Regions from separate parts of the Cellulomonas sp. H30R-01 genome, predicted to be linked through region 1. Evidence: predicted binding sites of a transcription regulator. Region 1 holds the regulator's gene; the other holds the start of a gene.

The links. The regulator LexA, encoded in region 1, represses DNA repair genes until DNA is damaged. The targets are predictions, from matches to a motif close to TCGAACANNTGTTCGA.
Region 2: the regulator LexA is predicted to act here: its motif matches at 6,264-6,279, upstream of GXP71_RS07025 (Rv2578c family radical SAM protein).

What each region holds. Positions count from the first base shown of each region.
Region 1 covers NZ_CP048210.1:1,072,988-1,083,575, forward strand. The annotation lists gene GXP71_RS04720 (L-lactate dehydrogenase) at 1-892, shown strand, start outside; gene GXP71_RS04725 (Rho termination factor N-terminal domain-containing protein) at 969-1,244, opposite strand; gene lexA (transcriptional repressor LexA) at 1,342-2,103, opposite strand; gene GXP71_RS04735 (LysM peptidoglycan-binding domain-containing protein) at 2,370-2,834, shown strand; gene nrdR (transcriptional regulator NrdR) at 3,245-3,775, shown strand; gene GXP71_RS04745 (S9 family peptidase) at 3,849-5,876, shown strand; gene GXP71_RS04750 (aldo/keto reductase) at 5,896-6,921, opposite strand; gene GXP71_RS04755 (DUF5302 domain-containing protein) at 7,136-7,333, shown strand; gene serA (phosphoglycerate dehydrogenase) at 7,432-8,631, opposite strand; gene GXP71_RS04765 (AAA family ATPase) at 8,712-10,588, opposite strand, start outside.
Region 2 covers NZ_CP048210.1:1,596,964-1,607,551, forward strand. The annotation lists gene GXP71_RS07010 (MMPL family transporter) at 28-2,271, shown strand; gene GXP71_RS07015 (N-acetyltransferase) at 2,440-3,243, opposite strand; gene aspS (aspartate--tRNA ligase) at 3,240-5,018, opposite strand; gene GXP71_RS07025 (Rv2578c family radical SAM protein) at 5,188-6,255, opposite strand; gene GXP71_RS07030 (zinc-dependent metalloprotease family protein) at 6,729-8,531, shown strand; gene hisS (histidine--tRNA ligase) at 8,628-9,995, opposite strand; gene GXP71_RS07040 (MBL fold metallo-hydrolase) at 10,099-10,588, opposite strand, start outside.

The sequences.
Region 1 (10,588 bases):
CGCCGCCCTGATGCGCGGTGCCGCCCGCACGGTCGCGCTCTACGACATCAACAAGGCCAAGGTGCAGGCCGAGGCGCTCGACCTGGGGCACGGCATCCAGTTCATGCCGATGGCCCAGGTCGTCGGGTCGGACGACATCGCGGTGTGCGCCGACGCCGACATCGTGATGTTCACCGCGGGTGCGAAGCAGAAGCCCGGCCAGACGCGCCTCGACCTCGCCGAGGCCACGATCTCGCTCGTCCGGAAGGTCCTCCCGGCTGTCGTCGAGGTCGCGCCCGACGCGACGTACGTGATGGTCACCAACCCGGTCGACGTCGTGACGTACGCCGCGCTGCGCATCTCGGGGCTCCCGCCGTCGCGGCTGTTCGGCTCCGGGACGGTCCTCGACTCGTCGCGGCTGCGGTACCTCATCGCGCGCGAGACGGGCGTCGCGGTGCAGAACGTCCACGCGTACGTCGCGGGCGAGCACGGTGACAGCGAGCTGCCGCTCTGGAGCTCCGCGAGCATCGGCGCGGTGCCGCTGCTCGAGTGGAACGGCCTCGGCGGGCGCGGCGGCGCGCTGACCTCCGAGGTGCGCGAGCGGATCGCGCGCGAGGTCGTGGACTCCGCCTACCAGATCATCGAGGGCAAGGGCGCCACCAACTACGCGGTCGCGCTCGCGGGGTCGCGCATCATCGAGGCGGTCCTCAACGACGAGTCCCGCATCCTGCCCGTGTCGTCCCTGCTCGACGACTACTACGGGATCTCCGACGTCTGCCTCTCCGTGCCCGCCGTCGTCGGTGCCAAGGGCGTCGAGGACCGGCTCGCGGTGCCGATGTCGGCGGACGAGCTCGCCGGCCTGCGCCGCTCCGCCGAGGCGGTCAAGGACGTCGCGCGCCAGTTCGGGTTCTGACCCGCGACCACCTCGCGGCCGCCGCTGCGCCCGTCGTGCGACGGCGGCCACGGGGTGGTGGCGCGGGTCGTCGGGCTCAGTGCGACCGGAGGGCGTCGATGAGCTGCGACTTGCGCATGCGCGACCGCCCCTCGATGCCCACGTCCGCCGCCTTCCTGCGCAGGTCGTCGACGGTCCAGTCGCCGTAGTCGCCCGAGCGGCCGCCCTTGCGGCCGACGGCCGACCGTGACGATCCGGCGGCGGCGTTGGCGATGCGCGCCGACTTCGCCTTGCTGTTCCCCTCGTCGCGCAGCCGCTCGTAGAGCTTCGCGTCCTTCACGCTGGGGCCGGGGTCTCGCATCCGTCCGGGCATCGTGGCTCCTCGGTCGGGCTCCGGGGCGTCGTCCTCACCCCGGACCAGGGTCGCGCCCACGTCGCCGAGCTGCACCCGGACGAGGACGAGGCCGGCGTCAGAGGCTGCGCAGGACGGAGACGACCCGGCCGAGGATCGTCGCCTCGTCACCGACGATCGGCGCGTAGGCGGCGTTGTGCGGCATCAGCCACACGTGACCGTCGGCGCGGCGGAGCGTCTTGACCGTCGCCTCGCCGTCGATCATGGCCGCGACGATCTCGCCGTTCTCCGCGACCGGCTGCCGGCGGACGACCACCCAGTCGCCGTCGCAGATGGCGGCGTCGATCATCGAGTCGCCCGCGACCCGGAGCAGGAACAGCTCACCGTCGCCGACGAGCTGACGCGGCAGCGGGAACACGTCCTCGACGACCTGGTCGGCCAGGATCGGGCCGCCCGCGGCGATCCGGCCGACGACCGGGACGTAGGACGGGCTGGGCACCTGCTCGTCGTCCCCGGTGACGGGTGCCGAGAACGGTGTGCGCGAGCCGTCGGGCGCCGTCCAGGTGGACACGCCGCGCGAGTCGTCGGGGTGAACGACCTCGATCGCGCGCGGTCGGTTCGGGTCGCGGCGCAGGTAGCCCTTGCGCTCGAGAGCCGTGAGCTGGTGCTTGACGCTCGACGGGCTCGTGAGGCCGACGGCCTCGCCGATCTCGCGCATGCTGGGCGGGTAGCCGCGCGACTCGACCGACGCCCGGATCGTGTCGAGCACCAGGCGCTGCCGCGCCGTGAGGCCGTCGGACCCGTCCGGCCCGTCGGGGAGCGCGTGGACGGTCGCCACCCGGTCCTGTGTGCCGGTCGTGGTGTCCCCGCTGGTGCTCACTGCAGCCCTCCTGACGTCGTCGGCCGGTCGCCGCCTGCTCGGTGCCGGACCGGGCGCACCGCTGCTGACCTGCGTCCGGGCCGGGCGGACCCGGGCGGTGTCAGTGGTCGGTGGTGCGCTTGTCCTGCGCGGCCAGCCTAGGCAGTGCGAGCAGCCAGATCAAACATCTGTTCGATCTCGTCTGGACGCGTGTCGGAGCCGGGTGGTAGACATCGTACAGACGTTCGACGAACAGACGTTCGAACATGACGGAGCGGAGAGTCGACATGAGCGCTGCGGTGCTGTCGCCGGCGGGGCCGGGAGCGGTGCGTCCGAACCTGCGGGTCGTCCGGTTGTCGGCGCCCCCCGCGTCGCGGTCCGTCGGACCGGCGGGCCGGACGTCGGTCGAGCCTCGTGCGGGGGGCGGCGGTGCCGCCGCCCCCACCGCCGCAGAGCAGGCGCCGCTGCGGTTGACGGCCCGCGGCCGTCTGGTAGTCGTCGTGCTCGGCCTGCTGCTCGCGATCGGTGTCTCGACGATCGCCGCGCGGGCGTCCGCGGACGGTCCTGTCAGCTCCGCGGTCGAGGTCACGCGTCACGTCGTCCTCGACGGGGAGACGATGTGGGGTCTCGCTCAGCAGGTCGCGGCACCGGGCGAGGACGTGCGCGACGTCGTGCTCGAGCTCGTGCGTCTCAACGACCTCCCGAACGCCGGTCTGATGGCGGGCCAGGAGATCCTCCTGCCTCGCTCCTGAGCCGCGGCGGTGCCCCTGCGGGGAAGGCGGGGGCGCCGCCGGGAGGAGCGTTGACGAGGGGGCTGTCCCTCAGTAGGTTAGGCTTACCTCATCGAACGGGCTGGGGGGCTCGTCGAGGGGTGGCCGAGGTGATGCCCGCATCGCCACGCGCCGCAGCACCGCGCCGGACCGAGGCGAGTCGGTCCGTGATCTGGGACGGCAGCGTCTCCGGGGAGGCGGCCGCGTCGAGCGGCCGCCTCCTTGCGCGCCAGCGCCTGACTCCGCGACCTCGCCCGCGACACCGGAGCGGTCGTTCGAGTGGTCAGGTCGGCGCGCCTTGCGACGCCGTGGGACGGTGTCCTAGCGTCGCCGGGACGAGGACGAGCGGGGGGCAGGGGCCTCGCTGTCCGTGACAGCGAGGAGACATCGCGGTGCACTGCCCGTTCTGCCGACACCCGGACTCCCGTGTCGTCGACTCCCGCACGTCGGACGACGGCTCGTCCATCCGCCGCCGCCGTCAGTGCCCGCAGTGCAACCGGCGGTTCACGACCGTCGAGACCGCGAGCCTCTCGGTCGTGAAGCGCTCCGGCGTCACCGAGCCGTTCAGCCGCGAGAAGATCGCCAACGGCGTCCGCAAGGCGTGCCAGGGGCGTCCCGTGAGCGAGGACGACCTCGCGCTGCTGGCGCAGCGCGTCGAGGAGACGCTGCGCGCGTCGGGTTCGGCCGAGATCGACGCGTACGAGATCGGCCTGGCGATCCTCGGGCCGCTGCGCGAGCTCGACGAGGTCGCGTACCTCAGGTTCGCGAGCGTCTACCAGGCGTTCGACTCGCTCGAGGACTTCGAGGCGGCGATCACCGTCCTCCGCGCGGACCGCGAAGGTCGCATCGAGGCGGCGGGCTCCGACTCCGTGGACGAGGTCGGTTCGGTCGCCGGCTCGACGAGCCCCGGCCCGACCGCCTGAGTCGGGGCGCGCCCTGCGTATCGGCGCGGCGGGCACGGCCGGAGCACGGCGCGACGTCACGTAGGTTCGTCCGGTGACACCTGACGACCTGCCGCTCCTGTCCGTCCCGTCCGCCCCCGCCGTGCTGCCCGACGGTTCCGCGGCCGTCGTGGCCGTCACGCACCCCGACCTCGAGACCGACGAGTACACCGGGCAGCTGTGGCTGGTCCCGCTCGTCGGCGACGCCGCGCCGCACCGGATCACCCGCGGGCACCGCGACACCGCCCCGGACGTGTCGCCCGACGGCCGCTGGGTCGCGTTCTGCCGTGCGGAGCCCCGGGGCAAGCCGCAGCTCTACGTGGTCGAGGCGACCGGCGGGGAGCCGGTGCGGCTCACGGACGCGCCGCTCGGGGTGTCGGCACCCCGGTTCTCGCCCGACGGGCGGCGGATCGCGTACCTCGCCCGCGTGCCGGAGGAGGGGCGCTACGTGGCCGGCGGCGACCCGGCCGGTGAGCCCGCGCGGCACATCACGTCGTTCCGGTACCGCGGCGACGGCGTCGGGTTCGAGCGGGACAAGCGCCAGCACGTCTTCGTCGTCCAGGTACCGACGGCGGACGGAGCGCCCGCGCAGCTGGCCCGGGTGACCGAGGTCCCGGAGTCGACGGCGCTGACCCGCGGTGACGCGGAGGTGCGCGGCGCGCGCTGGCTTCCGTCGGGCGACGCGCTGGTCGCGGTCGTCCCGCGGCACGCCGACCGGGAGGAGGACCTGCGTCGGGACGCGGTTCTCGTGCCCGCGGGGTCGTCGGCGGTCGACGTGCTCGACCTGGTGCCGGTGACCGACGCGGACCGGGGGAGCACCCTGGGTGTCGAGGCGGTGCTGCCGTCGGCCGACGGCACGTCGGTGTGGCTGCTCGCGACCGACCTCGGCGCGTCGGGCCACGACTTCGTGGCCGCGCAGGTCGGCCTGTTCCGCGCGGCGCTGCCGGTCGCGGGTCAGGAGCCCGCTGTGCCGGTGCGGCTGACGGACGCCGATGCGGTCGACCTCGACGCGGGCGTGCTCGCCGAGTCGCCCGACGGGCCGCTCGTGGCCGTCCAGCACCGGGGTGCGGTGCACCTGGCGCGGGTGACCGACGACGGTGCGCTGGTCACGCTGCTCGGGGACCGGCACGTCGTGTCGGGCGCGGCGGTCGCGTCGGGTGCGGTGCCGTTCGCCGTGGTCACCGCGGCGCACCCGACGTCGGCGGGCGACGTCCTCACGGTGCCGCTCGACGGGTCGGGTGCCGCCGCACCGCGCACCGACCTCTCGGCGCCGCTGCGGGGGGCGGGCGTTCGTGAGCCCCGGGAGGTGGAGGCGACCGCACCGGACGGCTACCCGGTCCACGGCTGGGTCGTGACGCCCGACCCGGAGCGGCACGGGCCGGGCCCGTACCCGACGATCCTCATGATCCACGGCGGACCGCACGCGCAGTACACCCACGCGGTCTTCGACGAGGTGCAGGTGCTCGCCGCGGCCGGCTGGGCGGTCGTGCTGGGCAACCCCCGCGGCTCGTCGGGGTACGGCCGCGCGCACGGCCGGGCGATCCACCGCGCGTTCGGCACGGTCGACACGGACGACGTGCTGGCGCTGCTCGACGCGGCGGCGACGCTGCCGGAGGTCGACGCGGACCGGGTGGGCGTGATGGGCGGGTCGTACGGCGGGTACCTCACGGCGTGGCTGACGACGCGCACGGACCGGTTCGCGGCGGCGGTCGTCGAGCGCGGCTTCCTCGACCCTGTGAGCTTCGTCGGCTCGAGCGACATCGGCTGGTTCTTCGGTCTGGAGTACCTGGGTGACGCGGCCGACGAGGACGGTGCGCGCGCGGTCGCGGCCCAGTCGCCGATGGCGCACGTCGGCGCGGTGCGCACGCCGACCCTGGTGATCCACTCGGAGCAGGACTGGCGGTGCCCGGTCGAGCAGGGGCAGCGGTGGTTCGTCGAGCTGCGTCGGCGGGGTGTCGAGGCGGAGCTGCTGCTGTTCCCGGGGGAGGGCCACGAGCTGACGCGGTCGGGGCGCCCGCGGCACCGCCGGCAGCGCTTCGAGCACGTGCTCGCGTGGTGGGGGCGGCACCTGCCGACCTCCTGACGGCCCGCCGGGCCGAGCCTCAGCGGTCGCTCGACCGCGGCCCCCAGAGGTTGACACCCGCATCCACCGCGTGGGCGTCGACCGCGGCGATCTCGTCGTCGTCCAGGGGAGCCGCGGTCGCCGCGGCGAGGTTGTCCTCGAGCTGCTGGACGGTGCGCGCGCCGACGAGGACCGAGGTCACGCGCGGGTCCCGCAGCACCCAGGCGAGCGCGAGCTGCGGGAGCGTGCGCCCACCGGCGCGCGCGACGCCGTCGAGCGCGCGCACGTGGTCGAGCACCTCGGGGGTCAGCCACTCGGGGCGCAGCGGCCCACCGCGCGCGGCGCGCGAGTCGGCGGGGACCCCGTCGAGGTACCGGGGCGTGAGCATGCCCTGGGCGAGCGGCGAGAACGCGACGACGGCCATCCCGGCGTCCCCGGCGACGTCGAGCAGCGACCGGCCGTCGGCGCCCGGCGTCTCGACCCACCGGTTGAGGATCGAGTAGGCGGGCTGGTGCACGGCGAGGCGGACCCCGAGCCGTGCGGCGACGTCGAGCGCCTCGCGCGTGCGGTCCGCGGAGTACGACGAGATGCCCACGTGCACGGCCTTGCCCGCGCGGACCGCGGCACCGAGCGCACCGAGCGTCTCCTCGAGCGGTGTCGTCGGGTCGTAGCGGTGGCTGTAGTACACGTCGACCGCGTCGACGCCGAGCCGGCGGAGCGACTCGTCGAGCGAGGCGCGCAGGTACTTCGCGGACCCGTGCTCGCCGTACGGGCCGGGCCACGCGCGGTACCCGGCCTTGGTGGTCACGACGAGCTCGTCGCGGTGACCGCGCAGGTCCGTCGCGAGCAACCGTCCCACGGTCTCCTCGGCGGCGAACGGCGGCGGACCGTAGTTGTTCGCGAGGTCGAGGTGCACGACGCCGCGCTCGACCGCGTGCAGCACGACCTCCCGCTGCTGCGCGTACGGTCGCGCCTCGCCGAAGTTCTGCCACAGCCCGAGCGAGACGGCCGGGAGCGAGAGACCGCCCGCGCGCCGGTGCGGGAGGGGCGGCGGTGCGGTGCTCACCGCTCGACCGTACCGCGCACGCGAGGACGACCGACGGGCCGTGAGGCCGCGCCGGCCGCCGCGCTCGTCGCACGGCGCGCCTGGGACGACGCACGGCAGGCCTGGGACGACACGGGTGCCCCAAACGGGTGGCGCGGCCGCGCGCGGTCCGGGAGGCTGGACCGACGCGCCCCCCGGGTGCGTCGACGGACCGAGTCACACCGAGGAGTAGCCGATGAGCAACGACAGCGCGAAGCCGGCAGCGGAGGCGGTGAGCGAGGACGCCAAGGCGAAGTTCCGGGAGGCGCTCGACCGCAAGAAGGCGGCGCAGCACCGGACGGCCGCGGGCTCCACGAACACCGGGCAGGTCCACGGGTCGGAGACGGCGGGTCCGGCCCAGCGCCGGTTCCAGCGCAAGTCCGGCTCGTCCTGAGCCTCACCCGCACCGCATGACGAAGGGCCCCGCCGGCGACCGGTGGGGCCCTTCGTCGTGCACGGGCCAGCAGCGGTGACCGCCGCCGTGCACGAGGCTCAGGACAGCAGGCGCAGCCGCACCGTCTCCGGTCGCGACGAGAGCGCGTCGACGACGGCCTGGTCGACGGCCGAGCCGGCGTCGGTGACCACGTAGCCGAGGTCGCCGCGGGTCGCGAGCAGCTGGCCCTCGATGTTGACGCCGTGCTCGGCCAGCGTGGCGTTCACCGCCGCGAGCACCCCGGGCACGTTGCGGTGCAGGTACGCGAGGCGGTGCACGCCCGGCTGCTGGTCGAGCGCGAGGTTCGGCACGTTGACGCTGAGCGTCGTCGAGCCGGTCGACAGGTAGTCGCGCACCTTGTTCGACACGAACTGGCCGATCGCCTCCTGCGCCTCCTCCGTCGAGCCGCCGGTGTGCGGCGTGAGGATGACGTTCGGCAGGCCGCGCAGCTCGGAGTCGAACGGGTCGCCCTTGCGCTTGGGCTCGACGGGGAACACGTCGACGGCCGCGCCGCTCACGTGGCCCGACACGACCGCGTCGCGCAGCGCGGAGTAGTCGACGACGAACCCGCGCGACAGGTTGAGGAACACCGCGCCCGGGCGCATGCGCGCGAACTGCTTGGCACCGAAGAGGCCCGCGTTGCCGCTGCGACCGTCGACGTGCAGCGTGACGATGTCGGCCGCCTCGAGCAGCTCGTCGAGCGTGTCCATGCGGCGCGCGTTGCCGAGCGCGAGCTTCTCGGCCGTGTCGTAGAAGACGACGGACATGCCGAGGTTCTCGGCGAGCACCGACAGCTGGGTGCCGATGTTGCCGTAGCCGATGATGCCGAGCGTGCGGCCGCGGACCTCGTGCGCGCCGGTCGCGGACTTGTTCCACACGCCGTCGTGCATGGCCTTGTCGAACTCGGTGAGACGGCGGGTCAGCGCGATGATCTCGGAGATCGCGATCTCGACGACCGAGCGCGTGTTCGAGAACGGCGCGTTGAACGTCGCGACACCGCGTGCGGCCGCGGCGGCGAGGTCGATCTGGTTGGTGCCGATGCAGTACGCGCCGATCGCGACCAGGTCCGGCGCCTGCTCGAGCACCGCGGACGTCACGTGCGTCTTGGAACGGATGCCGAGGAGCTGGACCCCCTCCAGGGCCTCGACGAGCTCGTGCTCGTCGAGCGCACCCGTGCGGGTGGTCACGTCGTAGCCGGCGGACTCGAGGATCGAGCGCGCCTGCGGGTGGAGGTTCTCGAGCAGCAGGGCCTTGGGCACGTCCCTATGGTGCGCCCCGTCCGGCCCGCGACCCAAGACGGTCCGGTCCTCGGACACGACGCGCCCGCGGTGGCGACGCGTCAGTCGGTCGCCCAGCCGGCGGGCAGCGGTGCGCTGTGGAGCACGCGCAGCGCGCGCGTCGGGCGCGTCATGGCGACGTAGAGGTCGCCCGCGGACGCGGCGAGCACGTCGGCGGGCTCCACGAGGACGACGACGTCGAACTCGAGGCCCTTCGCCTCGCGCGGCGTGAGCAGCACCAGCGGCGCGTCGAGGTCGGCGCTCGTCGCACCGGCGCCCAGCACCGCGGGCGTGCCGGCGTCGCGCAGCGCCTCGTGCACGCGCCCCAGGTGCTCGGGGGTCGCGACGACGGCGACGCGCCCCGCTCCGGAGGCGTCGCTGACCTCGGTGACGGCCTTCTCGGCGTACCGCGCCGCCGCCGCACCGACCGCGTCCGCCCCGACGGCCTCCACGACGAGGGCGTCGGGCACGTCACGTGCGGAGGTCAGCGGGCTGACGGGCAGCCCGGCGGCGACGGCGACGCGACGGGCCGTGTCCGCGACGACCGCGGGCGTCCGGTAGTTCACGGTCAGCTCCGCGAGCCGCCACGACGAGCGCAGCACCGGGTCGAGCATGCGCGCCCAGTCGCGTGCACCGGCGGCGGCGGTCGTCTGGGCCACGTCGCCGACGATCGTGAGCGACCGCGTGGGCACACGTCGCAGCAGCGCGCGCCACGCCATGGCCGACAGCTCCTGCGCCTCGTCGACGACGACGTGCCCGTAGGTCCAGCTGCGGTCGGCGGCGGCGCGCTCCGCGGTCGTCAGCGCGGGACCGGACGACGCGAACCGGTCGGCGAGCATCTCGGCGGAGACGAGCGCACCGCTGCCCGTCGACTCGAGCACCTGACGCGCGTACTCGAGCTCCGACTGGCGGCGCTCGGCCGCCGCGCGGGCCTGCGCGCGCACCGCCTGGTCGTCCTCGCCCAGCAGCTCGGCGGCCTCGTCGAGCAGCGGCACGTCGGCGGGCGTCCACGGGGCGTCGGGGTCGCGCGCGAGCAGCCGGCGCTGGGCGGGGGAGAGCTGCGGCGCCGCGGACTCGAGCCGCCACGGCTTGGCCCACAGGTCGGCGAGCAGCTTCTCCGGGGTCAGCGGCATCCACGCGAGGTTGAGCGCGATGCGGATCTCGCGGGTCGTACGGAGCTCCTCGACGATCTCGCCGCGCTCGTCGGAGGGGATCTCGCCGCCGAGCTGCTGCACGTACTGCTCGGCGAGCCGCGCGAGCATGTCGCGGACGAATCCGACGCGCGCGAGGTTGTGCGGCCGGTGGTTGCGCCGGGCCCGGGCGATCGCCGACGCGACGTCCTGCGGCCGCACGACGATCGTCCGGCCGTCGACGCGCACCGTCGTCGCCTCGGCGGGTACCCGTTGCCGGTCGCGGACGGCACGCCCGACGACCGACGCCATGACGGCACGTCCCTTGAGCTCGGCGACCGCCTCGGGCTCGGTGCCCGTCGCGACGATGCCCGGGACGAGCTCGGCGACGGTCGTCGTGACCACCCCCGTCTCGCCCAGGGACGGGAGCACCTGGTCGATGTAGCGCAGGAACGTGCGGCTCGGCCCGACGAGCAGGACGCCGGAACGCTCGAGCACGCGGCGGTGCGCGTACAGCAGGTACGCCGCGCGGTGCAGCGCGACCGCGGTCTTGCCGGTGCCCGGCCCGCCCTGCACGACGAGGGCGCCGGTGAGCTCGTCGCGGATGATCCGGTCCTGCTCGGCCTGGATCGTCGCGACGATGTCGCCCATCCGCCCGGTCCGCCCCGCGGCCAGGCCCGCGAGCAGCGCACCCTCGCCCGACAGTCCCGAGAGGCGCGCGTCGTCGCCGTCGGCGAGCAGGTCGAGGTCGAGCACCTCGTCCTCGACACCCGTGACCGTCCGCCCGCGCGTGACGACGTGCCGTCGCC
Region 2 (10,588 bases), 520 kb from region 1:
TGCGGCACCCCGGGTCCACCTGCGACGATGACCCGCGTGTTCGCCCGACTCGGCCGCGCCGTCGCCCACCACCCGCGCCTGACCGTCGTGGTCTGGCTGGTCCTGGCCGTCGCGGGGTACGCCCTCGCGGTGCTGGGCGTGCACGGGGAGAACCTGTTCGACCGGCTGTCGACGGGCGCGCCGAGCGTGCCGGGGTCGGAGAGCGTCGCAGGTCAGGACATCCTCGACGAGGCGTCGACCACCGGGCCGTCGGTCACGCTCGCGCTGAGCGGGGTCGACCCCGCGGACCCCGCGGTCGCGGAGGCGTTCGCGCCGCTGCGGGAGGACCTGGCGGGGATCGACGGCGTGGCGAGCGTGATCGACCCGCTCGCGCTGCCGGGCGGTGCGCAGAACCCGGCGGCGGCGCCGCTGGTCGCGCGCGACGGCGACGGCTTCCTCGTCGTCGTGGAGCTCGCGCCCGACCTCACCGGCGAGCAGGAGGCGACCGCCCACGACGAGGCCGTCGAGGCGCTGCGGGCCGTCCCGCGCGAGCTCGCCGACGTCGCGCCCGACGCGAGCGGCATGGTCGGCAGCACGACGCTCATCGTCCGGGCCATCACGGACCAGGTGGAGACCGACCTGCGCACCGGTGAGGCGATCGCGCTGCCCGTCGCGCTGCTCGTCATGGTGCTCGTGTTCGGCGGCTTCCTCGCGGCCGGGCTGCCGATGGCCGGCGCCGTCGCGTCGATCGCCGGCGGCCTCGCGTCGCTGCTCGCGTTCTCGTACGTGCTCGACCTGGACTCCTCGGTCGTCAACGTCGTCACCGTGCTCGGGCTGGGCCTGTCCATCGACTACGGCCTGCTCATCGTGTCGCGGTTCCGGGAGGAGCTGCACCACCTCGTCGACGACGACGACGGCGAGGGCAGCCGGCGGCGGCGGGGCGACGGAGCCGTGCTGGTCGCGGTCGAGCGGACGATGTCGACCGCGGGCCGCACCGTGACGTTCTCGGCGCTCATCGTCGCGATCGCGATCTCGGGCCTGCTGGTGTTCCGCCCGCCGATCCTGCGCGCGTTCGGCGCCGCCGGCGTCACCGTCGTCCTCGTCTCGGTGCTCACCGCGCTCACGCTCGTGCCCGCCCTCCTCACGCTGCTCGGCCGGCGGATCGTACGGCCGAGCGTCCTGTCCCGGATCCCGGGACTGCGCGGCGTGCTGCGCCGCACGGCCGACGTCGAGACCGAGGACGGCGCCTTCTCGCGGCTCGCGGGGCGCGTCCAGCGGCACCCGTGGTGGGTCATGCTCGGCTCGCTCGCGCTGCTCGGGCTGCTCGCCCTCCCCCTCGCCCGCATCGAGCTGCGCAACTCCACGACCGAGCTGCTGCCCATCGGCTCCGCGCAGCGCGAGTACGTCGAGACGCTGCGGGAGAGCTACCCGGCGGCGACGACGCCCGCCATCACCGTGGTCGCGGAGTCGACCCTCGAGGAGGCCGCGACCTGGGCCGGCGAGCTCGCTGACCTCGAGGGCGTCGCGAGCGTCGACCCGCCGACGACCGTCGGGTCCTACGTCGTCGTCGGGGTGCGCCCGGACACCGACGACCCGGGCGACGCGACGTCGCGCCAGGTGGTCGAGGAGATCCGGGACCTCGACCCCGGCTTCCCGACCTGGGTCACGGGCCAGGCCGCGGGCCAGATCGACTTCACCGCCGCCGTCGCGGAGCGTGCGCTCGTCGCCGCCGGCGTCGTCGCCGTCGCGACCCTGCTGCTGCTCTTCCTCATGACGGGGTCCGTCGTGGTGCCGGTCAAGGCGCTGCTCACGAACACGCTGTCGCTCGCCGCGTCGCTGGGCGTGCTCGTGTGGGTGTTCCAGGACGGCCACCTCACGGGCGTGCTCGACTTCGTGCCGACCGGCGGGATCGAGACGTACGTCGTCGCGCTCGTCGTCGCGTTCGCCTTCGGGCTCGCGATGGACTACGAGGTGTTCCTGCTGTCGCGCATCAAGGAGCTCGTCGACGAGGGCCGCTCCAACGACGAGGCGGTGCGGCTCGGCCTGCAGCGGTCCGGCCGGATCATCACGTCCGCCGCGGCGATCGTCATCGTCGTGTTCGCGGGGTTCGTCGCGGGCAAGCTGCTCGTCATCAAGGAGGTCGGCTTCGCGCTCGCGATCGCCGTGCTCGTCGACGCGACCCTCGTCCGGCTGTTCCTGGTCCCGGCGACCATGACGGTCCTCGGTCGCGCGAACTGGTGGTCGCCGCGCTTCCTGCGTCGCGTGCACGAGCGGCTGCCGCTCCATCACTGAGCCGCGACCGCGCCGGCGGTCCGGACCGGGGGTGCGCGGTCAGATCGGTCGGAGCGGTCCGGACCGGAGATCAGGCGGTGTGAGCGGTCAGCACGGTCAGCACGGTCAGCACGGTCCGCTCGGTCCGTTCCGAGCGAGCGGTCCGCGTCGTCGGGCCGCCCCAGCGGGTCAGGGCGCCGGTCGGTCCGCGCCCCGGGGGCCGAACGACGCGCACTCGAGCCCCGTCCGGAAGCCCAGGCGCTCGTAGACACCGCGCGCCCGCTCGTTGTCGGCGTACATGCCGAGCGACACGAACGCGCACCCGGCTGCCAGCCCGTCCGCGAGGACCGTCGCCGTGAGCGCCGTGCCGACCCCGCGACCGCGGGCCTCGGGCCGCACACCCAGACCGTGCAGGTGCCACGACGGGGCCCGGCCGGGTCCGCCGCCGCGCAGCGACGCGCCGACGACACCGACCAGCCCGTCGCCACCGCGCACGCCCCACCAGCCGGCCTCGCCCGGGTGGGTCGGGTCGGCGGACGTCCCCGGGTTGGCGACGGCGAGGCAGGCGCGGATCGCGGCCGCGTCGACGAGCGGGTCGAGCCGCACGACGCGCGGATCGGCCGCCCAGGCGGCCGGGACGGCGTCGGCGGCGAGCCAGTCCCACGTCGAGAACGGCGCGAGCCGCAGCGCGGCGAGCACGCGCGCCGACGGGGTCGTCCCGCGCGGGACGGTCAGCCAGCGCGCCCGGTCGACGAACCCGGTGCGGTCGAGGAGCGACCCGGCCTCCGGGTGGGCGACCTCGGCGTCGAGCAGCGCGCCGACCCGCCGGACGTCGCCGAGCCCGAAGAGGCTCGGGCCCGCGTCCGAGGACGCCGCGAGCAGCACGCCGTCGTCGTCGCCGACGACGTGCGCGTCGTCCCAGCGGCCGTCGCCGCCCAGCAGCGCGCGGTGCGCGCGCCACCGGGCGGGCAGCCGCGTGAGGAGGGCGCTCACGCCTCCGTCGGGGCCGTCTTCGGCTTCGGCTTCGCGTCGACGCCGGCCTCACGCCGCTGCTCGGGCGTGATCGGCGCGGGCGCGGCCGTCAGCGGGTCGTACCCGCCACCTGACTTCGGGAACGCGATGACCTCGCGGATCGACTCGCTGCCCGTGAGCAGCGCGACGATCCGGTCCCAGCCGAACGCGATCCCGCCGTGCGGCGGCGCACCGAACTGGAAAGCGTCGAGCAGGAAGCCGAACTTCTCCTGCGCCTCCTCCTGCCCGATACCCATGACCTCGAACACGCGCTCCTGCACGTCGCGGCGGTGGATACGGATCGAGCCGCCGCCGATCTCGTTGCCGTTGCAGACGATGTCGTACGCGTACGCGAGCGCGTTGCCCGGGTCCTGCTCGAACCGGTCGAGCCACTCGGGCGTGGGCGACGTGAACGCGTGGTGCACGGCCGTCCAGGCGCCCCCGCCCACGGCCACGTCGTCGTCCTCGCCCGTCGGCTTGAACAGGGGGGCGTCGACCACCCAGACGAACTCCCACGCCTTCTCGTCGATCAGCCCGCCGCGGCGGCCGATCTCGAGGCGGGCGGCACCGAGCAGCGCGCGGGCCTCGGACGGCTTGCCCGCGGCGAAGAAGATCGCGTCGCCGGGTGACGCACCGGTCGCGGCCACCAGGCCGGCACGCTCGTCGTCGGTGATGTTCTTCGCGACCGGGCCGCCGAGCTCCCCGTCCTCGCCGACCGTGACGTACGCGAGGCCCTTGGCGCCGCGCTGCTTGGCCCACTCCTGCCACGCGTCGAAGCCGCGACGGGGCGTGCTGGCACCGCCCGGCTGCACGACGGCGCCGACGTACGGCGCCTGGAACACGCGGAACGGGGTGTTCGTGAAGTACTCCGTGAGCTCGACGAGCTCGAGCCCGAAGCGCAGGTCCGGCTTGTCGGAGCCGTAGCGCGCCATCGCGTCGGCGAACGTCATGCGGCGGATCGGCGTGGGCAGCTCGACGTCGATCAGGCGCCACAGGGAGACGAGGATCTGCTCCGCGAGCGCGATGACGTCGTCCTGCTCCACGAAGCTCATCTCGACGTCGAGCTGCGTGAACTCCGGCTGCCGGTCGGCGCGGAAGTCCTCGTCGCGGTAGCAGCGCGCGATCTGGTAGTACCGCTCGAGGCCGGCGACCATGAGCAGCTGCTTGAAGAGCTGCGGCGACTGCGGCAGCGCGTACCAGGAGCCGGGGGCGAGACGTGCGGGCACGAGGAAGTCACGGGCGCCCTCGGGCGTCGAGCGCGTGAGGGTCGGCGTCTCGACCTCGACGAAGCCCTGCTCGTCCAGGACCGCACGGGCGGCCTGGTTGACCTTCGCGCGCAGGCGGATCGCGCGCGACGGCGCGGGGCGGCGCAGGTCGAGGTAGCGGTGCTTGAGACGCGCCTCCTCGCCCACCTGCTCGTCGAGGGACGACGACACCTGGAACGGCAGCGGCGCGGCCTCGTTGAGGACGACCACGTCGTGCGCGACGAGCTCGATCTCCCCGGTCGCGAGCTGCGGGTTCTCGTTGCCCTCGGGGCGACGGCCGACCTCGCCGGTCACCTGCAGGACGTACTCCGCGCGCAGACCGTGCGCGACCGCCTCGTCGCGGATGACGACCTGGGCGATGCCGGACGCGTCCCGCAGGTCGACGAACGCCACGCCGCCGTGATCGCGACGCCGGTCCACCCAGCCCGTGAGGGTGACGGTGGTGCCGACGTGCTCGGCTCGCAGCGAGCCGGCGTGGTGGGTGCGGAGCACGGGTGTTCCTTCGCTCGACGACGGGTGGGAGCGCCGGACGGGCGCCCGCTCGATCCTAGTGGGCGCCGCCCGTGCCGCGGCCCCGGCATTCCCGGCGCTCGGGACCGCCGGACCGGCCGGGCGCCGACGGGAGGGACGGCCGCGCGCGAGGACGGGCGCCCCGTCGCGGTCAGAAGAGCGTCGGCTGGGCGACCCCGGGGACGGCGACCTCGGGCGCGACGCGGGGCAGGGAGCCCACGGGGTACGCGCCGTCGCGCATCGCGGCGCGGCCCGCACGGTGGCCCGACGGGTCGCCGAAGCCGTGCCGCACGAGCAGCGGCGCCGCACGGTCGCGCAGCCACCGGCCGTACCCGTCGGGCGTGTACGCGCCCGCGCCGTACAGCTCGTCGTACCGCCGGACGAGGTCGGGGCGGTACCGGGACAGCCAGGCCATGAAGAGCGGTTTGACCGAGCCGCGCAGGTGCAGCGGCAGGATCGTGACACCGGACGCACCGGCGTCCGCGAGCGCGGCCAGCAGCGCGTCGAGGTGCTCGGTCGAGTCGGTGAGCCAGGGCAGGACCGGTGCGACCATGACGCCGCAGGGCAGGCCCGCCTCGCGGACCGCGCGGATCAGCTCGAGGCGGGCGCGCGGGGTCGGGGTCCCGGGTTCGAGCTCCGCCTGGAGCTCCTCGTCGAGGACCGCGAGCGAGACGCCGATCCCCACCTGCACGTGGCGCGCGGCGTCGGCGAGCAGCGGCAGGTCGCGCCGCAGCAGCGTGCCCTTGGTGAGCACCGAGAGCGGCGTCCCGTGGTGGACGAGCGCGTCCACGATGCCGGGCATGAACCGGTAGCGGCCCTCGACCCGCTGGTACGGGTCCGTGTTGGTCCCCATCGCGACGTGCTCGCGCCGCCAGGACGGCCGCGCGAGCTCGGCGCGCAGCACGTCGACGACGTTCGTCTTGACGACGATCTGCGTCTCGAAGTCGCGGCCCGCGCCGAGGTCGAGGTACTCGTGGGTCGGGCGCGCGAAGCAGTACGTGCACGCGTGGAGGCACCCGCGGACCGGGTTGACGGTCCACCGGAACGGCATCTGCGACACCGCGGGCACCTTGTTGAGCGCGCTGCGGCACAGGACCTCGTGGAACGTCACGCCCGCGAACTCCGGGGTCCGGACGGTGCGGACGAGGTTGGCCAGCGCGAGCCCGGGCAGGGCGGGAGCGTCCTCCGTCGGTGCCAGCCGCTGCCCGTCCCATCGCACGACGCCAGTCGAACACGTGTTCGACGTGACGTCAACCGGCGTGCCGTCGAGCCCGCGCCCTCGCACGGCGCGACGCGACGGCTCGGAGGCGAGCACCGGCACGTCGCGCGCCGTCTGCGCGCGCACCTCGCCGGCGACGTCGCACGCGCCGTCATGTCTGTAGCGGAAAAGACGATGCCGCACCTTGACCCGGTCCCCGGCCCGTCGGGACACTTCCTACGAGACGCTGTGGAAGCGCTCTCAGACCCCTGGCCGCCCCGGAGCACCGTCTCCCGACCGTGCGTCTGCACCCTCGCAGGCATGGGCGGTGACACGAGTCAATCCATCCATCCGGCTCCACTCCCCCGACGCCCGGCACCGGATCCGGCCGCGCGACTCACCCGTCGACGCGGCCGGCTCCCGGTGCGCCCCGTCGCGCCGCCGTCGCGGCGCCGCTCCCCGACCGCCGCGCCTCGAGAATCGGAAGCACTCCCATGCGACAGCACCGCTCCTGGGCCGCCATCCGCACCGGGCGACCGCCCGGCAGCCGCCGCGGCGCGGCACGTCTCCGTGCCGCGCTCGCGTCGGCCGCGATCGTCGCGCTCCTCGCCGCCGCCGCCGGGTCACCCGCCGCGGCAGCCTCGACGGACGACGAACGCCTCACGGGCACGTACGAGCGCCTGCACGCCGACCCGCCGCTCACCGCGCGCACCGGGCCGGCCCACCCCGCACCCGCGCACGCCGGCGCGCGACCCGGCGAGCTCGCTGCATCAGGCGTCGCGTCGGGCGCGGGCGAGCCTGACAGGACCCACGACGTCGTCCGGCTCACCGACGGCACCCGGGTCCAGGTCGACGGCGACGCCGGCCTCTTCGACGGCGTCGCGCCCGGCCAGCGCGTGCGCGTCACCGGCTCGTCGTCGGCGGACGCGCCCGACGTCGACGAGGCAGCCACGACGTTCGAGGGCGCGGCCGTGCGGACGCTCTCCGCCGCGCCGGGCAGCACCGCCGTCGGCGGGCGCACGGTCGCCGTGGTCCTGCTCCGCCTCGGACCCGCGGGCACCGAGCCCGTGTCCGTCGACGACGCACGCCGCGCCTTCTTCACCGCGCCGGACTCGGTCGCGGCCTACTTCCGCGAGAGCTCGTGGTCGCAGCTCGAGCTCCGGGGCCGCGACCGGCCGGACGGCGACGTCTACGGCTACCTCGAGATCCCGGCCGGCACCGGCTGCTGGGGCGAGGCGTCCGCCGGGACGGACGCGGCGCAGGCGGCCGGCCTCGACCTGGCCGGCTACGACCACGTCGCGTTCGTCCTCGACTCCCCCGACCGCGGCTGCTGGTACGGCGGGTGGGCGTCCGTCGGCGGGCAGGAGTCCGTGAACCTCTGGGCGGGCGACAGCGGCACGCGCGCCGTCGCGCAGCACGAGCTCGGCCACAACCTCGGGCTGAACCACGCGAACGCGCTCGTCTGCACCGCGGCCGACGGACGTCCCACGTCCGTCGAGGAGCCCGGCGGCGGGTGCGTCGTGCGGGAGTACGGCGACCCGTTCGACGCGATGGGCGACACCTGGAACCAGATGCAGTTCTCCGCGAACTACAAGGCGCGCCTCGGCTGGATCACCCCGTCGCGCGTGACGACGGTGACCGGGTCCGGGACGTACACGCTCGCGCCGTCCGAGGCGCCGACCGACCTGCCGCAGGACCTGCGCATCCCGCTGCCGTCCGGCGGGTACTACGACGTCGACCTGCGGCAGCCGTACGGCCAGGCCTGGGACGCGAAGGTCAGCCGCTACCCGGCCCTCATGAACGGCGTCGAGATCCGCCGCGCGACCGACGGCGGCACCGCGCTCGTCGACACGACGCCCGGCGACGGGTACGACGACGCCGCGCTGCAGGTCGGGAGGACGTTCACGGACGCGGCCGCGGGCGTGTCCGTCCGGACGGAGTCGGTGGGGCCCGCGGGCGCCGTCGTGCACGTCGAGCTCGGCCCGGTCGTGGGCGGCGGGTACGCGAGCACCTCCCCGACGATGACGCTGCGCGGCACGAGCACCGGGTGGGCGGCCGTGCCGATGGTGCTCGTCGCCGACCACACGTGGCGGATCACGATGCCCTTCGGCGCGCACCCCGACGAGGCGCTGCTGTTCGACACCGACGGCACGGGCGCGGTCACGTTCGGCGACGCGGACGGCGACGGCACGGCCGAGCCCGGTGGTCCGCGCACCCCGATGACACAGGGGCCGGCGGTCTACGAGGTGACGTTCCGCGACGACACGCTCGCGTACGCGGTCGTCCGCGTCTGGTGAGGCGGGCCGGGGCGCGGCGGCGCACCACGCGGCCACGCCCGGCCTCATCTCCCCTGACCGGTGCCCCAGGGCGACGCCCGCACGTCGCCGCGCGCGTCAGGCCTCGGCGGGCACCACGCGGGGCCACAGGTCGTCCGCCGGCGGCGCCCACGACGCGGCGTCGGCGGGCACCTGCTCGCCCGAGCGGATGTCCTTGACCTGGTCGCCCTCGTCGCCTCCCGGCTGCCCGAGGAACCACACGAAGGGGATGCCACGACGGTCGGCGTGCCGGATCTGCTTGCCGAACTTCGCCGCCGACGGCGCGACCTCGACGGGGATCCCGCGCGACCGCAGCGCGGTGGCGACCGCGTCCGAGCGCGACCGGTCCGCCTCGTCGGTCACGGCCACCAGCACGGCCGACGGCACGGAGCGTGTCGCGCGGACCAGGCCCGCGCCGAGCAGGCGCGACACCAGACGCGAGACACCGATCGAGAGGCCGACGCCGGGGTAGGTCGTCGCACCGTCGGACGCGAGCGTGTCGTAGCGCCCGCCCGAGCAGATCGACCCGAGCTGCTCGTGCCCGACGAGCACCGTCTCGTACACGGAGCCGGTGTAGTAGTCGAGCCCGCGCGCGATCTTGAGGTCCGCGACGACGACGCCCGGCGCACGCTGCGCCGCCGCGCGCACGAGGGCGCCGAGCTCGGCGAGGCCCTCGTCGAGCAGCGTGTGCTCGGCACCGTGCCGCGCGGCGACCGCACGGACCGCGTCGACCACGGACTCGTCGTCGCCCTGCACGGACGCGAGCTCGAGGCACGCCTGCGCCTGGTCGGCGGTCGCGCCCGCCTCCGCGACGAGCAGCTCGGCGACGGCCGGGCCGCCGATCTTGTCGAGCTTGTCGATGCCGCGCAGCACCGCGTCGACGTCCGTCAGGCCGAGGCCCCGGTAGAAGCCCTCGGCAACCTTGCGGTTGTTCACGAGGATCCGCACGGGCGGCAGGCCGATCTCCCGCAGCGCGCCGAGCGCGTCGGCCATGACGAGCGGCAGCTCGACCTCGTAGTGGTACGGCAGGTCACCCGCGGCGACCACGTCGATGTCCGCCTGGACGAACTCGCGGAACCGGCCGTCCTGGGGGCGCTCGCCGCGCCACACCTTCTGGATCTGGTAGCGCCGGAACGGGAACGCGAGGTGCCCGGCGTTCTCGAGCACGTACCGCGCGAACGGCACGGTCAGGTCGAAGTGGAGGCCCAGCCGGCCGCCGCGGTCCGGGTTCTCCGGGTCCTCCTGCAGGCGCGACAGGACGTAGACCTCCTTCGACGTCTCGCCCTTGCGCAGCAGCTGGTCGAGCGGCTCGACCGCACGCGTCTCGATGCCCGCGAACCCGTGGAGCTCGAACGTCCGTCGCAGGACGTCGAGCACGTGCTGCTCGACGATGCGCCCGTCGGGCAGCCACTCGGGGAATCCGGACAGAGGTGTGGGTCGCGCCATGGGGTGGAAGTCTTCCAGACGCGTCGCGGGGGTTGCGCCCGCATCCCGCGACCGGTGCGCCGTCCCACGGCCGGCTCCCCGCGGGGTCGGGGGCTCGCTGCCGTCAGCCGCGCGCGAGGAACGGGTTGGTCGCGAGCTCGGTCGCCATGTCGCTCGTCGGGCCGTGCCCCGGGACGACGACGGCGCGCGGGTCGAGACGTGCGACGACCTCGCGCAGCGTGCGCGCCATCGTCGGCCCGTCGCCGCCCGGCAGGTCGGTGCGGCCGATCGTCCCGGCGAACAGCACGTCCCCGGTGAGCACGACCGGCTGCTCGTCGCCCGCGTCGAGCAGGTACAGCATCGAGCCCTCCGTGTGCCCCGGCGCGTGGCGTGCGACCACCGTCACCTCGCCGACCTGCCACGTGACGTCGGCGCTGCGCGGGTCGGTCGCGTCTGCGCCGAACGGCTCGAGCCGCGCCGGCCGGTGGTACGCGTGCACGTCCACCCCGGCCGCGGTCAGCGCCTGGCCGAGCGGACCCGACGGGTCGTGCGCGGCGCCGCCGAGCGCGCCGAGCGTGCCGAACGGGTCCGCGAGGCGGTACGCGTCGGCGGCG